Regions from separate parts of the Shewanella loihica PV-4 genome, predicted to be linked through region 1. Evidence: predicted binding sites of a transcription regulator. Region 1 holds the regulator's gene; the other holds the start of a gene.

Evidence for each region. Region 1 encodes LexA, which represses DNA repair genes until DNA is damaged. Its sites were predicted from a motif close to TACTGTATNNNNATACAGTA; they were not measured.
Region 2: a site for LexA is predicted at 5,442-5,461, ahead of SHEW_RS11900 (DNA topoisomerase III). Genes of this name have one in related genera too.

The regions. Positions count from the first base shown of each region.
Region 1 is NC_009092.1:136,399-143,719, reverse strand. Features, by position in the region: gene mnmH (tRNA 2-selenouridine(34) synthase MnmH) at 1-165, shown strand, start outside; gene SHEW_RS00665 (MFS transporter) at 213-2,075, opposite strand; gene SHEW_RS00660 (TetR/AcrR family transcriptional regulator) at 2,066-2,722, opposite strand; gene SHEW_RS00655 (GNAT family N-acetyltransferase) at 2,830-3,285, opposite strand; gene cysQ (3'(2'),5'-bisphosphate nucleotidase CysQ) at 3,278-4,090, opposite strand; gene nudE (ADP compounds hydrolase NudE) at 4,144-4,689, opposite strand; gene yrfG (GMP/IMP nucleotidase) at 4,787-5,461, shown strand; gene lexA (transcriptional repressor LexA) at 5,580-6,197, shown strand; gene SHEW_RS00630 (cell division inhibitor SulA) at 6,194-6,703, shown strand; gene coxB (cytochrome c oxidase subunit II) at 7,102-7,321, shown strand, end outside.
Region 2 is NC_009092.1:2,692,724-2,700,044, reverse strand. Features, by position in the region: gene dedD (cell division protein DedD) at 1-279, shown strand, start outside; gene SHEW_RS11920 (CvpA family protein) at 498-986, shown strand; gene purF (amidophosphoribosyltransferase) at 1,074-2,588, shown strand; gene SHEW_RS11910 (methyl-accepting chemotaxis protein) at 2,777-4,894, shown strand; gene SHEW_RS11905 (hypothetical protein) at 5,047-5,322, opposite strand; gene SHEW_RS11900 (DNA topoisomerase III) at 5,474-7,321, shown strand, end outside.

The DNA.
Region 1 (7,321 bases):
CAGCGCGGCGATACCCAGGCGCACCTCGAATGGATCGCCCTGCTGCTGAGCAAGTATTACGACCCCATGTATCAATATCAGATTGGCAAGAAGGCCGACAGGGTGATCTTCCAGGGCGACCATCAGGCCATGCACCAGTGGCTGGATGAATACGCCACTCGCTAGCAGGCATCAGCCTGGCTTTTCGCTATTTAATCTCAAGCAGCAACCTACTAGGATGCGGGCAACATGGCCTCGACCCGCTCTCGCAGCAGATGGCGGTTAGCCTCTGTGCCCGACACCACATCATCCAGATCAACCGAGATCTTAGACCAGAAGCGCTTTGGCCTAGTACTCAGAGCATGGCCATCCTTGTGGCTGAAGTAGGAACCCCAGAGGCCGTTGAGGGCCATAGGGATAACAGGCACGGAGTCGCGGGCGAGGATCTTGTCGATACCGGGGCGGAACTCGCCCAACTCACCGTTAGGCGTCAGACGCCCCTCGGGGAAGATACACACCAGCTCGCCATCGGCCAGCGCCTGATGGATAGACTCGAACGCCTGATTATAGGTCGCCTCACTCTGCCGCGGTGAACAGATGGGGATCACACCCGCATGGCGAAACAGATACTTGAGCAGCGGCATCTCGCTGATAGATTTATCCATCACGAAACGGATCGGGCGGGTCGAGGCGCCCATGATGATCAAGGCATCCACATAGCTCACATGGTTGCACACTATGATGCCGGCACCTTCGCTGGGCAGCTTGTCGCGGCCGGTAACTGTGACGCGATACAGGATATGGCTCAGCAGGTAACTGACAAATCTCTGGGTAAACTCGGGCACCTGACTATAGACATAGAGGGCGACGACGGCATTGAGCAGCGCCAGCAATAGGAAGAGCTCTGTGATCTGCCAGCCAAACACCTCTAGCAGCAAGATAGACATGACCGCCGAGACCACCATGAACAGGGCGTTCATGATATTGTTCGCGGCGATGGCCTGGGCACACTCACCCCGGTCGGCACGCGACTGAATAAAGGCGTACAGGGGCACGATAAACAGACCGCCGCTCACCCCCACCATAAACAGGGCAAACATCACCCGATAGTGCTGTGACTCGGCGATAAAGCTGCTAAAGCTATAGATGGTCTCAGCCTGGGCGGGCAACTCGGGCAGCGACCACAGCAGATCCACACCAAACAGAGTTAGCCCAGCCACGCCGAAGGGCAAGAGCCCCAGCTCCACATGGCCGAAGGAGAAGCGCTCACACAGGAAGGAGCCCGCGGCAATCCCGATAGAGAACAGCGCCAACAGGAGTGAGACCACGGTGGCATCGGCGTGCAGATGCAACTTGGCAAAGTTGGGGAACTGGGTCAGATAGGTCGCCCCGAGGAACCAGAACCAGCTGATCGCTAAGATGGCCATCCAGATACTCGGCGTCTTCCTCACCTTGGCGATGCTGCGCCAGGTGCCAGACAGAGGCGCGAAACGTATCTTAGTGACATTTCCCTGCGGCGGCATGGCAGGGATCGCGCGGCTGGCCAGATAGCCGGCAACGGCCAGCACAAACACGGTCGCCGCGGTAGCTATAATGCCCTTGTCGCTGGCCACCAGAAGCCCGGCACTGAGTGTACCTATCAAGATCGACAAGAAGGTGCCCATCTCCACCCAGGCATTGCCCGTCACCAGCTCATCTTCCGCAAGCGCCTGAGGCAACAGCGAGTATTTGACCGGCCCAAAATAGGCCGACTGGCTACCGGTCAAGAAGAGCAGCAGCAACATCATCATGTAACTCTGGGTCAAGATCGCCATGGCGGCGCAGGACATGATCACCAACTCGAGCTGCTTTAAGCGTCTGATCAATTTGGCCTTATCCATGTTATCTGCCACCACACCCGCGTGGGCGGAAAACAGGAAGAAAGGCAGGATAAATACGCCGGCGGCGAGGTTAACAAATAGGTTGACGCTAATGGGTAGGCTCTCTATCTGGCTGTAGGTCACCATCAGCAGCAGCACATTCTTGTAGATATTATCGTTAAGCGCGCCCAGACACTGGGTCGCAAAATAGGGGAAAAACCGCTTGGTTAACAACATAACGCCTCCTTGTGATAACCCAATCCTTTAAGTTGTACCGCGAGATGATGACTAATGGCCTGCTCAATACCGATCCCTGGGGCAAAGAGCTTATCATCCAGCGCCAGACTCACCAGACCATGGACGCCGCCCCACAGGGCGCGGCTCGCCAGTAATAGTTGCTCGGCCGGAAGCTCGGGCAGCAGACGCGCCAGGCATGACTCAATCAGGCCGAACAGCTGCGCGATTAGCTGGGCATGGTGATCGCTCAGCCCCTGCTCCTCCGTCGCCTTTAGCTCGAAGATCAGCTGAAACGCCCTTGGCTGCGCGAAAGCAAATTGCTGATAGGCCCCGGCCATCGCCTCAAGCTGACTCGACTCAGACGCTTGGCTTTGAGCAGCTTGCTCTTGAGATGCATAATCTTGAAAAGCTTGAGCTTTAGCAGCCAGGCGCTTATACAGTTCATCCAGGGTCTGCTCGGCAACCGCCAGCAGCAAGCCCTGATAGCTGCCGAAGAGATTCACCAGCGTACTGGGCACATAACCTATGGCCGCCGCCACCTTGCGCAGGCTCAGGCTATCGAGCGGCTCGACCTCCAGGTGGCGCAGCACGGCGGCGGTTGCCATCGCCCGGATCTCATCATGAGTATGTTCTTTGCGTCTTGCCATCTCGGCTCCATCGCGCTGTCAATTTGTGCACAAGTTACCAGCAAGCAAAATAAAAAACAATGTTCACAATAAGACTATTTTTCACCGGGTAGATTAAAATTAGGATTTTATCGCTGGAGTATCATGAGGATCCTGTCTTCGCCCGGGCCGAAATAATCGGCCTCCAGCCCCTGCTCGACAAAGCCCAGCTTGGAATAGAGGTGTCTGGCGGGATTCTCCGGCGCCACCGTGAGTTTCACCTGGGCCACACCATCTGGCAGCGCACTCAGAGACTCGGTGATCAGGCGCCTGCCTATGCCCCGACCCTGAGCGGCATCGTCGACGGCCACAGAGAGGATCCAGGCACAGTCGGCCTGTTCACTCCTTGCCAGCAAGATGTAACCGAGCAGGCGTTCAGCGTTATCGCAGGCGACAAGCAGCCCGCTCGGCCAGCAATCGAAGCTCTGACGAAAGAAAAAATCCGGGTAGGCATGGTCGCCAAAGAGCCCCTGCTCGAGACGATAGATCGCCGGCAGCTGAGTCTTACAAGCCGCCTCGACACTGATAAGATTAGGATTATTCACCGGTTAACAGCTCATCCCATGGCAGGTGAGTCGAGCCCACGACGATGAAGTTGGGGTTCTCCAGTGATTCGCGCTCGTTGTAGCTCAACGGCTGCAACTCGAGATCCATCACCTGGCCACCGGCCTCTTCGATGATGATCTGCGCCGCACCGGTGTCCCACTCGCCGGTTGGGCCAATGCGCACATAGCAGTCGGCGCGGCCCTCTGCCACCAGGCAGCTCTTTAGCGCCGCACCGCCCAGCACCACGAGTTCACAGTGCTTAGGATGATTGAAAAGCTTCAACACAGATTGAGGATCCTGACGGCGGCTCACCGCCAGACGCAGGCAGGGCTCATCGTCTTTGGTCAGCTGCTTGCTGGCGATACGCACCTCGCCCTTGCTGCTACGCTTGTAGGCACCCAGGCCTGCCACGGCATAGTAAACCACACCCGTCATGGGCACATAGACGATTCCCATGATGGGACGATTGTGCTCGACCAGGGCGATGATCACCGAGAAGTCGCCGCTACCGGCGATAAACTCACCCGTGCCATCGAGAGGGTCTACCAACCAGTAACGCTGCCAATCGGCGCGCTCGGAGAAAGGAATATCGGCATCTTCTTCAGAGAGGACTGGGATCTCAGGGGTAAGGCTGCTTAGCTGGGAAGAGATGATCTCATGGGCCGCGATATCGGCAGAGGTTACCGGGGTATTGTCGGATTTCACCTCTTTGTCAAAACTGCCCTCGAGGTAGATCCCTTTGATGGCCTCACCCGCCTCGATGGCAATCGAAATCGCCTGCTCAACATACTCTTCTGGCTTCATCACAACTCCAACAGCCTACATCTGGCAATGCCTAATATGATAATTCGGATTAACTACTTTAGTTTTAGATGTTTCTGTGCCAAAAACAAGGCGCTAACGCTTCGAGATTCGGAAAAATCATCTTCTAATAACAGCTCAGACCACTGGCTCAATGGCCAGCGCACCACCTCTATGGGTTCGGGCTCGTCACCCTGCAATCGACTCTCATACAGATCTTCGGCGACGAAGATCTGCATCTTGCTGGCAAAGTAGCCGGGCGCCAGGCTCAACTCCATCAGATGGGTCAACTTACGCGCACCAAAACCTATCTCTTCCTGCAGCTCTCGGTTGGCCGCCTCGGCATGGGTCTCGCCGGGATCCACTAGGCCCTTGGGGAAACCCAGCTCATAGCTGTGGGTACCCGCCGCATATTCGCGTCCCAGCAATAGCTCCTCGCCATGCACAGGCACCACCATCACGGCGCCACGGGCGTTGCCCTTCATGCGCTCATACTGGCGCTCAACCTGGTTCGAAAATTTTAAATGCACCTGCTCTATCTGAAACAGACGGCTCTGGGCAACAACTTCGGCATGTAGGATCTGCGGCTTTTTGTCCGGCATGAAACTTCCTGATAAAAATGGCGTTTGCTTAACCACTCAATCTTACTATGATGGGCCTAATCCACAACTCAAACCAAGGAATTTTTTTACTCGCTTTATGTTTCCCTGGAATAAGATAGATACCGTGCTGCTGGATATGGACGGCACCCTGTTGGATCTGCATTTCGACAACCATTTCTGGCTTAGCCTGGTGCCTCAGGCCTTGTGTGAACAAAGGCAGATCCCAAAGGCCGACGCCCAACAACTGGTGGAGAGTGCCTACGCCAAGGTCTTCGGCACCCTGGAGTGGTATTGCCTTGAATATTGGCAACAGGAGCTGGGTTTAGACATCCTGGCTTTGCACCACACTCTAGTGGACCGGATCCAGCTACGTCAGGACAGCATGCCCTTTCTCACCGCACTGGCCAGACACAGCAAGCGGCGCATCTTGGTCACCAACGCCCATCCCCACAGCCTGGCGCTGAAACTCGAGCATACAGATCTGGCTAACGGGCTCGATGAGATGCTCTCGAGTCACGCCACCGGCTATCCCAAGGAACACCCGCAATTTTGGCGTCACCTGTTTAATCAGTATTCCTTGGATCCCAGCCGCTGCCTGTTTATCGACGACAGCGAGCCCATACTACAGGCAGCCAAGAAGGCTGGCGTCGGCTACCAGTTGGGGATCAAGAATCCCGACAGCCAGCAGCCTCACAAGCAGTTTGCCGACTTTCCGGCCATCGACGATTACCATCATCTGCTGCTCTCCCTTGAACAGGCCAGACTCGGCTAATCAATCACACTTTAGGCGCTAATCGCTTGATGGGATTGGGAGAAAATCTGGTTAATACTTGCACTGTATAAAATACTGTATATACTGACAGGTACTGTATGGAAAGACAGGATTAATCATGAGACCCTTAACCCCGAGACAAGCCGAGATTTTAGATCTGATAAAACGCAATATTGCCGACACGGGCATGCCGCCTACCCGTGCCGAGATTGCGCGTCGACTAGGCTTTAAGAGTGCCAACGCCGCCGAGGAACACCTCAAGGCCCTGGCCAAGAAAGGCTGCATCGAAATCATGCCCGGCACATCACGTGGCATCAAGCTGACCCAGGAGGAAGAGCCTGAAGATCTCGGCCTGCCCCTCATAGGTCAGGTGGCCGCCGGTGAGCCCATCCTGGCCCAGGAGCATGTGGAACAACACTATCAGGTTGACCCTAGCATGTTCCGCCCCAGCGCCGACTTCCTGCTGCGGGTCAGGGGGGACAGTATGAAAGATATAGGTATTCTCGAGGGCGACCTACTCGCGGTACATAAGGTCGAACAGGCAAGAAACGGCCAGATAGTCGTGGCCCGCGTGGAAGATGATGTAACGGTTAAACGCTTCGAGAAGCGTGGCAGCACCGTCTATCTGCATGCCGAGAATGAAGAGTATTCCCCTATCGTGGTGGACCTCACCACCCAGAGCCTGAGCATCGAAGGCCTGGCCGTCGGCGTTATTCGAAATGGAGACTGGCAATGAACAACCTAATGGGCATGGCGCCACGTCATCCAGGGCTGTGGGTCGATCTCGACAGCTCGCTTAAGCGCGGCGATGGCAACACTATCTCGACTACGGCAAGTTCTACCCAGGGCAAGCAGGAGCTGCAGGCCCTCACTCCAGAGCTAGCCAGACTCAGTCAGCAGGGACAATGGGTGGTGTTGATCAGCCCACCTAACATAGGCTACAAGCAGATGCTGGCCGACGGCGGTGTGCGTATGGATCGCATCCTACTGGTGCACACCAAGGATGAGGTCGAAACCCTGTGGGCGATGGAAAAAGCCCTCACAAGTGGTACATCCAGTGCGGTGATCTGCTGGGCACAAACCCTGGATGCCCGTGACAGTCGTCGCCTACAGATAGTTGCCAAGAATACCCGCGCCCTGGGAGTGGTGATCGAAGATGCGAACGGTCACTTACCTGCCAACCCTTTTCCCCAAGAGGATCTCGGCGGCCAAACCATGAGTCTGTTCAGTTCACTACACTGATATTCCGCGCCCTACCTTTCCATACAGACGCCCCGCAAGGGGCGTTTTTGTGTCTGTTTTGTTTAGCAAAATAAAATAAAAGTGATCTTGATCAATATTTAAACAGCCATTAAGTTAGTAAGAGATATCAACGATTATTTGTTATATCGCACAATTTGGTTGTCGGCTTGAGCGGCGAAAATGAACCTGTAATACCTCGCCCACGGTAGCTGAAATTGGTCTGATATATTCAGCCGTAAGTGCAAGCGTGGTCACCACCAGCAGAACAAGAGATTCACCACCGACGCACTTTGAAGTCATCGTTGCTTTTTTGGGAACTGAAGAGTTTGCATAGAGCCGAGACATACTGTGTGGCTCTTCTTTGTAGTTGCCTTCGCAATTGACAGAGGAGAAGTCTAGTGAAGCAAGTGTTGTGTTGTTTGCTGGCGTTGCTATTTACGCCCACCATACTCGCAGCAGATATGCCCCTGAATATGACATCAGGGGTCACAGAGATCAGCAATAAGGTGTTTAGCCTTCATATGACGATTCTCTATATCTGTTGTGCCATAGGCCTAGTCGTCTTTGGGGTGATGATCTACGCCATCATCAACCATAGGCGCTCTAAGGGTGCCGTCG
Region 2 (7,321 bases), 2.0 Mb from region 1:
GCTAAGGCAACTGAATCTAAGGTTGAGGTCGCAAGCTCAGCCTATACTCTGCAACTGGGTAGCTTTAAGAATGCCGATAATGTGAACGCCCTGGTTAAACGTCTGCGAGGCGAGGGTTATCGTGCCTATACCGTGCCGCAAAAGCCGGTGGATGGTCAGCTGACTAAGGTGTTTGTCGGCCCGGATATCTCCAAGAGCAAGCTACAGAAGTTGCAGACCAAGCTGGATAAGTTTACCGGCCTCAAGTCCGCGGTGGTCGACTACAATCCGCTGCTCTAATCCACAGCACTGATTTGCCGTTATCACTTCCAAACGCCCAGGCTTTGTCCTGGGCGTTTTTGTCTGCGCTACAGGGTGAAAATAGCCTCAAGTCAGAACTCAGTGTCCGTAATTGCGGATAAACTAAATCACTTTTAAATCAGGCTAGGGGGTGAGAATGTCTTCAGTCTCTGGTAAAATCCCGCCGTCTTAATGCTAATGCTGGATCACCTTATTCAATGGTTTGGATCGATTATGCCATTATTGCGGTCATCGCAATCTCGACTTTAATTAGTCTGCTTCGTGGTTTCGTTAAGGAAGCCATGTCACTCGTGGTCTGGTTTGCCGCCTTCTTCGTGGCGAGTCAATTTTATGAAGATCTCGCCGTCTACCTGACCCAGATGCAAGATGAAATGGTGCGTAACGGCATCGCCATCGCCATCCTGTTCATCTCGACCCTTATTCTCGGTGCCTTAGTTAACTATCTCATCGGCCAACTTGTGGTCAAGACGGGCCTGTCTGGCACAGACAGGGTGCTGGGCCTCTGTTTCGGCGCCCTGCGCGGCGCACTCATCGTTAGCGCGATACTCTTTTTCCTGGACGCCTTTACCGGGGCGCCCAAGACAGACTGGTGGGCCAGCTCGCAACTGGTTCCCGAATTCGGAGTGGTTATCCAGTGGTTCTTTGACTATGTGGAAAACACCTCAAGCTTTGTACCTAAAATATAAGAATGCGTAAGCATAGGCGTGCCTTAACCTCAGGTCATGGCCGCAGATAATAATTATCAGAACATCTTAAAATGAGGAAACCTACCCATGTGTGGTATCGTCGGAATAGTTGGCCGAACATCGGTTAATCAGACAATCTATGATGCACTCACAGTGCTACAGCATCGTGGCCAAGACGCCGCGGGCATTGTCACCGTTGATGGCAATGCGTTTAGATTGCGTAAGGCCAATGGTCTGGTAAAAGACGTATTTGAACCTAAGCATATGCAGCGCCTGCAGGGCACCGCCGGCATAGGTCACGTGCGTTACCCAACTGCGGGTAGCTCGAGCGCGTCTGAGGCGCAACCTTTCTATGTTAACTCTCCTTTCGGGATCTCTCTGGCGCACAACGGCAACCTGACCAACACGGTCGAGCTGCACGAGCGTCTGGTGAAGCAACGTCGTCACGTTAACACCACCTCAGATTCTGAAGTCCTGCTTAACCTGTTGGCCGACGAGCTGCAACACACCAAGAGCCAGTACCTCACTGCCGACGAGGTGTTTGAGGCGGTCACTAAGGTACACGAGCTGACACGCGGCGCCTACGCCGTGGCGGCGATGATCATCGGCCAGGGTCTGGTGGCGTTTCGTGACCCTTACGGTATTCGTCCACTGGTACTGGGTAAGAACGAGACAGAGCAGGGCACCGAATATATGGTGGCCTCTGAGAGCGTGGCCCTTGATGCCGTAGGCTTCGAGACGGTACGTGATGTCGCTCCAGGCGAAGCCATCTATATCTCGTTAGATGGTCAGCTCTATACCCGTCAGTGTGCCCAGTCGCCAAGCTATTCACCTTGTATCTTCGAATACGTTTACTTCGCCCGCCCAGACTCGACCATCGACAAGGTGTCTGTCTACGGCAGCCGCGTCAACATGGGTACCATGTTGGGTGAGAAGATTAAGAAAGAGTGGGAAGATCACGATATCGACGTTGTGATCCCAATCCCTGAAACCTCATGCGATATCGCCCTAGAGATCGCCCGTAACCTGGACCTGCCATACCGTCAGGGCTTCGTGAAGAACCGTTACATCGGCCGTACCTTCATCATGCCGGGTCAGCAGGAGCGTAAGAAGTCGGTTCGCCGCAAGCTAAATGCCATCAACGCCGAGTTTAAGGGCAAGAACGTGCTGCTGGTGGATGACTCTATCGTGCGCGGTACTACCTCAGAGCAGATCATCGAGATGGCCCGTGAAGCCGGTGCCAAGAAGGTTTACTTCGCCTCGGCGGCCCCTGAGATCCGTTTCCCTAACGTCTATGGTATCGACATGCCAACCTCGAGCGAGTTGATCGCCCACGGTCGCGACGCGGAAGAGATCAACAAGCTGATTGGTGCCGATGGCATCATCTTCCAGGACCTGCAAGATCTTATTGAAGCCGTACGTCAGCAAAACCCAGATATCAAACGTTTCGAGACCTCGGTATTCGACGGTAACTATATTACCAACGACGTGGATCAGGCCTATCTGGATCACCTGACCCAGCTGCGTAACGACGATGCCAAGGCCAATCGCATCAAGGATATCGGCACTAACTTAGAGCTACATAACGTCTGTCATCCCTAAGGGATAGCACATGCGTCAGCTAAAAACCGACCCCTAGTGGTCGGTTTTTTTATGGGGCATTTTGCTACATCTCTTACCCTGCAAGGCTAATTAAATACCTGATAGCATGGTGTTTTAATGCTTTAGTGCTATGTTTAATGAGTGAAAGTATTAAGCCTCAAACCTGCCGTCATCCCTAGGAGTGATAAATGAAACACTTGTCCATCAGTACTAAGTTGCTTTGGATCACCTCAGCGCTGTTTTTGATCATAGTCGCCATCCTCTCCTTCAGCCTCTGGTGGTCGCTCAGCGATAAAAACGCGCAACTGGCGGGCCAGGTGCAAGGTGCGCTGCATGATGAAACTCGCCAGCGCCTCAGTGCCCGGGCCGGTGAGTATGGCGAGCGGGTGGCGGGTTTTATCAATGAGGCCTATCGGATCCCCTTTTCGTTTGCCGGCATGATAGAGCAGAGCGCCGCTAGCCAGCCGCTATCCCGAGAAGGGGTAGAGGAGTCGGTGGCCGGCGTGCTGCGAAAAAACAGTCAGCTCTCTTCTATGTATGCCCAGTTTGAGCCCAACGGCTACGATGGCCGCGACGGCGACTATACCCAGAAGATCAGTCACAGCGTACCCGAGGTGGGTACCCTGGAGATCTATTACACCCGCAGCGACGATGGCAGCGTCGAGCATCAGCAGGTGGATGACGCCAGCGAGAAGTATGATGCCACTCTCAAGGAGTTTGGCGTGCGCGAGGCCGAATGGTACCTGTGCGCCAAGGATACTAAGCAGCCCTGTCTGATGGAGCCCTACCTGTATGAGATAAGCCCGGGCAACACGGCGCTGATGACCTCCTTGACCGTGCCTGTGGTGGTTGGCGGCAGCTTTCGCGGTGTAATCGGCGTGGATGTTAATTTGCCGGTGTTTCAGAAGCTGATCGACGAGCTCTCCGCTAGCCTGTATCAGGGCAAGGCCAAGGTGACCCTGCTGAGCCAGAAGGGCTTGGTGGTGGCGGCCAGTCACTATGATAAGAAGGCGCGGCCACTGGGCGAGTCTATCGCCCCGTCGCTCGCCAGTCAGTTGACCGGGCTGCATCGCCAGGGCGGTTATCTGGAGCAGGGCGATAACATCATAGTTGCCTATCCTATCGAGATCCCGCTCGCCAAGGCGCAGTGGTCGCTGGTGATTGAGGTGGCCAAGGCCGATGCCTATCAGGCGGCAAATGCCATGGATAAGGCTATGTCGGCGATGGCCAGCTCTCTGGGCAGCCTGCTGCTGATCGTAGGCGTCATCGTTTCGCTGATCGCCGTGGTTACCATCAGCCTGGTGATCCGCTCTATTGTCGCGCCGCTGAAGGTGATTCAGAGCCGGGTGGAAAACTTAGCCAGTGCCGAAGGAGACCTGACTCAGCAGGTCACAGTGGAGTCCCACGCCGAACTCATCGCCCTGGGCGGTGGCATCAACGGCTTTATCAATAAGTTGAGGCTGCTAATTGGCGAGCTTAAGGAGCTGGCATCACGCTCGCAGGCCGAGAGTCAGGTGGCGGCGGAGATAGCCCAGCAGACTCACAACAGCGTCAATCGTCAGTACAGCGATATCGAGAGTGTGGTGACCGCGGTTAATGAGATGAGCGCCACGGCGCTCGAGGTGGCCAAGGCATCTGAGCAGACGGCCTCGGAAACCGAAGCCATGACCCTCAACGTCAAGGCAGGTGAGGACAGCCTGAGCCAGGCGATGGGCTATGTGACCCATATGTCTCAGGAATCCCTGCTGGCCAAGGAGGCCGTGGGTAAGGTGGCGGAAAGCAGCACCAACATCAGCAAGATCCTCGAGGTGATCAGCGCCATCGCCGAGCAGACCAATCTGCTGGCGCTTAACGCCGCCATCGAGGCCGCCCGCGCCGGTGAACAAGGCCGGGGCTTCGCCGTGGTCGCGGATGAGGTACGCGCGTTGGCCTCCAAGACCCAGAGTTCGACCGATGAGATAGGCAAGTTGATCGAGGCGCTGCAGCGTGAGGTCAACAGCGCCTCGCAGATCATCGACCAAGGGGTGGATGGTGCCCAGCGCGCCGTGGCTCAGACAGAGTCGGCCCTGAGTTCACTCAACACCATAGTGAATCAAATTCAGGAGGTCTCCAGCCAGGTGACCCATATCGCGACCGCCGCCGAGGAGCAGAGTGCCGTGACCGAAGAGGTCAGCCGTAATATCACAGGCATCTCAGATTCCGCCTCCGAGCTGGCGAGACTCGCCGACGAGGCCCAGCAGAGCAGTGCCAGCCTGGCGGGCCTGGTGGAGCAGCAACACCAGCAGTTGGGTAAGTTAAAGACCTAAAGCAGAGGTTTTCATATCTGTAATATAGGCGTCTCTTGGGAGGCGCCTTTTTTGTGGTCAGATGGCAACGGCATCGAATGCACGGCCGTGGCTGTGGCAGGGGCCGCGGCAGAGCTAAGTTTTAGCTTAGAGGGGCAAGCGCACGTTAGCGATCACACCGGCATGAGCAATCCCTGGCTTACCCATACCATTAGCCAGAGGCCGAAGAGTAGCCCAAGGGCCGGTCTATGGTGTGCGCCATGGCGTGCGAGGGCAAACAGGGTGCTGGCGCAGCTTAGCAACAGCAGCAGGCTAAATTGCACCAAGGGATCCAGGCGCCAGGGAAAGAGGGAGGATGACAGCGAGAGTAACAGCAGCGCCGTCGTCATCAGCGTGGCGTAAATCAGTAGGCGTTCGGGTCGGTAAGATGTCTTGAGTCGTGTGTGCATGTCGGCCTCCGTGAATGGCCCTTAGACTAGCCTTTAGTGAGAATGATTCTCAACAAAATTTACACGTAAGCATGAGATCGCCTTTCCTATTTGCGCCAGGGCCGCGAGTGGTTTAAAGTTACTGTTAATTTATACAGTAATTGATGTCAGTATGATCTTATACATAGCAGAGAAGCCCAGTCTCGGGCGGGCAATCGCCGATGTGTTACCTAAACCCCACAAGAAGGGCGAGGGCTATATCACGGCGGCCAATGGCGATACCGTCTCCTGGTGCATAGGCCACCTGCTGGAGCAGGCCGAGCCCGACAGCTATGATCCCGCCTTTAAGTCCTGGTCGTTCGACCATCTGCCCATAGTGCCGCAGCAGTGGAAGATGACCCCTAAGAGCAAGACTCGCGGTCAGCTCAGCGTGCTGAGAAAATTGGTCAAGCAGGCCAGTCAGTTGGTGAACGCCGGGGATCCTGACCGTGAAGGTCAGCTGCTGGTGGATGAGGTGATCGCCTATCTGGGGGTCAAGGGCGATAAGCTAGAGCAGACCCAGCGTCTGCTGGTGAGCGACCTCAACCCTCAGGCCGTTAAGCGTGCCCTGGGGCAGCTGCGTAGCAACCGCGAGTTTATCCCCCTGTCGACCTCGGCGCTGGCGCGCTCCCGCGCCGACTGGCTCTATGGCATGAACATGACCCGCGCCTATACGCTGCAGGGGCGCAAGGTGGGCTATCAGGGAGTGCTCTCTGTCGGTCGGGTGCAGACCCCCCTGCTGGGCCTGGTGGTGCGCCGCGATGAGGCTATTGAACATTTTGTCAGCAAGCCTTTCTATGAGGTGCTGGCCAATCTCTACACCCAGGAACAGGCGCATTTTAAGGCCAAGTGGCAACCCAGCGAGGCCTGTCAGCCCTACATGGATGAGGAGGGGCGGGTGCTGTCGCGCCGCCTGGCGGAAAACGTGGTGGGGCGGATCACAGAGCAGCCCGCCAAGGTGACAGATCTGCAGGCCAAAGATAAGCAGCAGGGGCAACCCTTACCCTATAACTTGTCGTCGCTGCAGATAGATGCGGCGAAGCGATTCGGCATGAGTGCCAAGACGGTGCTCGATACCTGTCAGTCACTGTATGAGAAACATAAGCTGATCACCTATCCGCGCTCCGATAGCCGTTATCTGCCCAAGGAGCAGCTGGCCCTGGCGCCCAGCGTGATCGGCGCCGTGCTCAAGGGGGCTGGCGAACTCACCGCCCAGTGCGCCGCGCCGGATCTTAAGATAGTCTCCAAGGCCTGGAACGATGCCAAGGTGGATGCCCACCACGCCATAGTGCCCACCGAGAAGGTGGCCAACCTGAGTGCCCTGACTCAGGCCGAGAAACAGATCTACCTGCAACTGGCCCGTCAATATCTGGCGCAGTTTTACCCCGTCTATCGTTACCATGAGACTCAGGTTGAGGTGGAGATCGCCGGCGGCCATTTTCACACCAAGGCCAAACAGGAGATCGCCCTAGGCTGGAAGCAACTGTTCCCTAAGCGCAGCGATGACAAAACAGACGGCGAGGGCGACGAGGCCCTGGCCCAGCTGCCGCCGCTACATAAGGGACAGATGCTGCACTCTGGCCAGGGAGAGCTTATCGAGAAGCAGACCCAGCCGCCCAAGGCCTTTACCGATGCCACCCTGCTGAGCGCCATGACGGGGATCAGCCGCTACGTGACCAACCCAGAGATCCGTAAGATCCTCAAGGAAACCGACGGCTTGGGCACAGAGGCGACCCGCGCCGGGATCATAGAGTTGCTGTTCAAGCGTGGTTTTCTGGCCCGCCAGGGGAAGTCTATCGTCTCGACCCCGGTCGGTCGCGGCCTCATCAATAGCCTACCGGAGTCCGCTACCACGCCTGATATGACGGCGTTGTGGGAGAGTCACCTTGACGCCATCAGCCGTAAAGAGGCCAAGTACCTGAGCTTCATGGCGCCGCTAGTCGAGTCGCTCAATGGGCTTATCATGCAGGCCGGTGCCCAG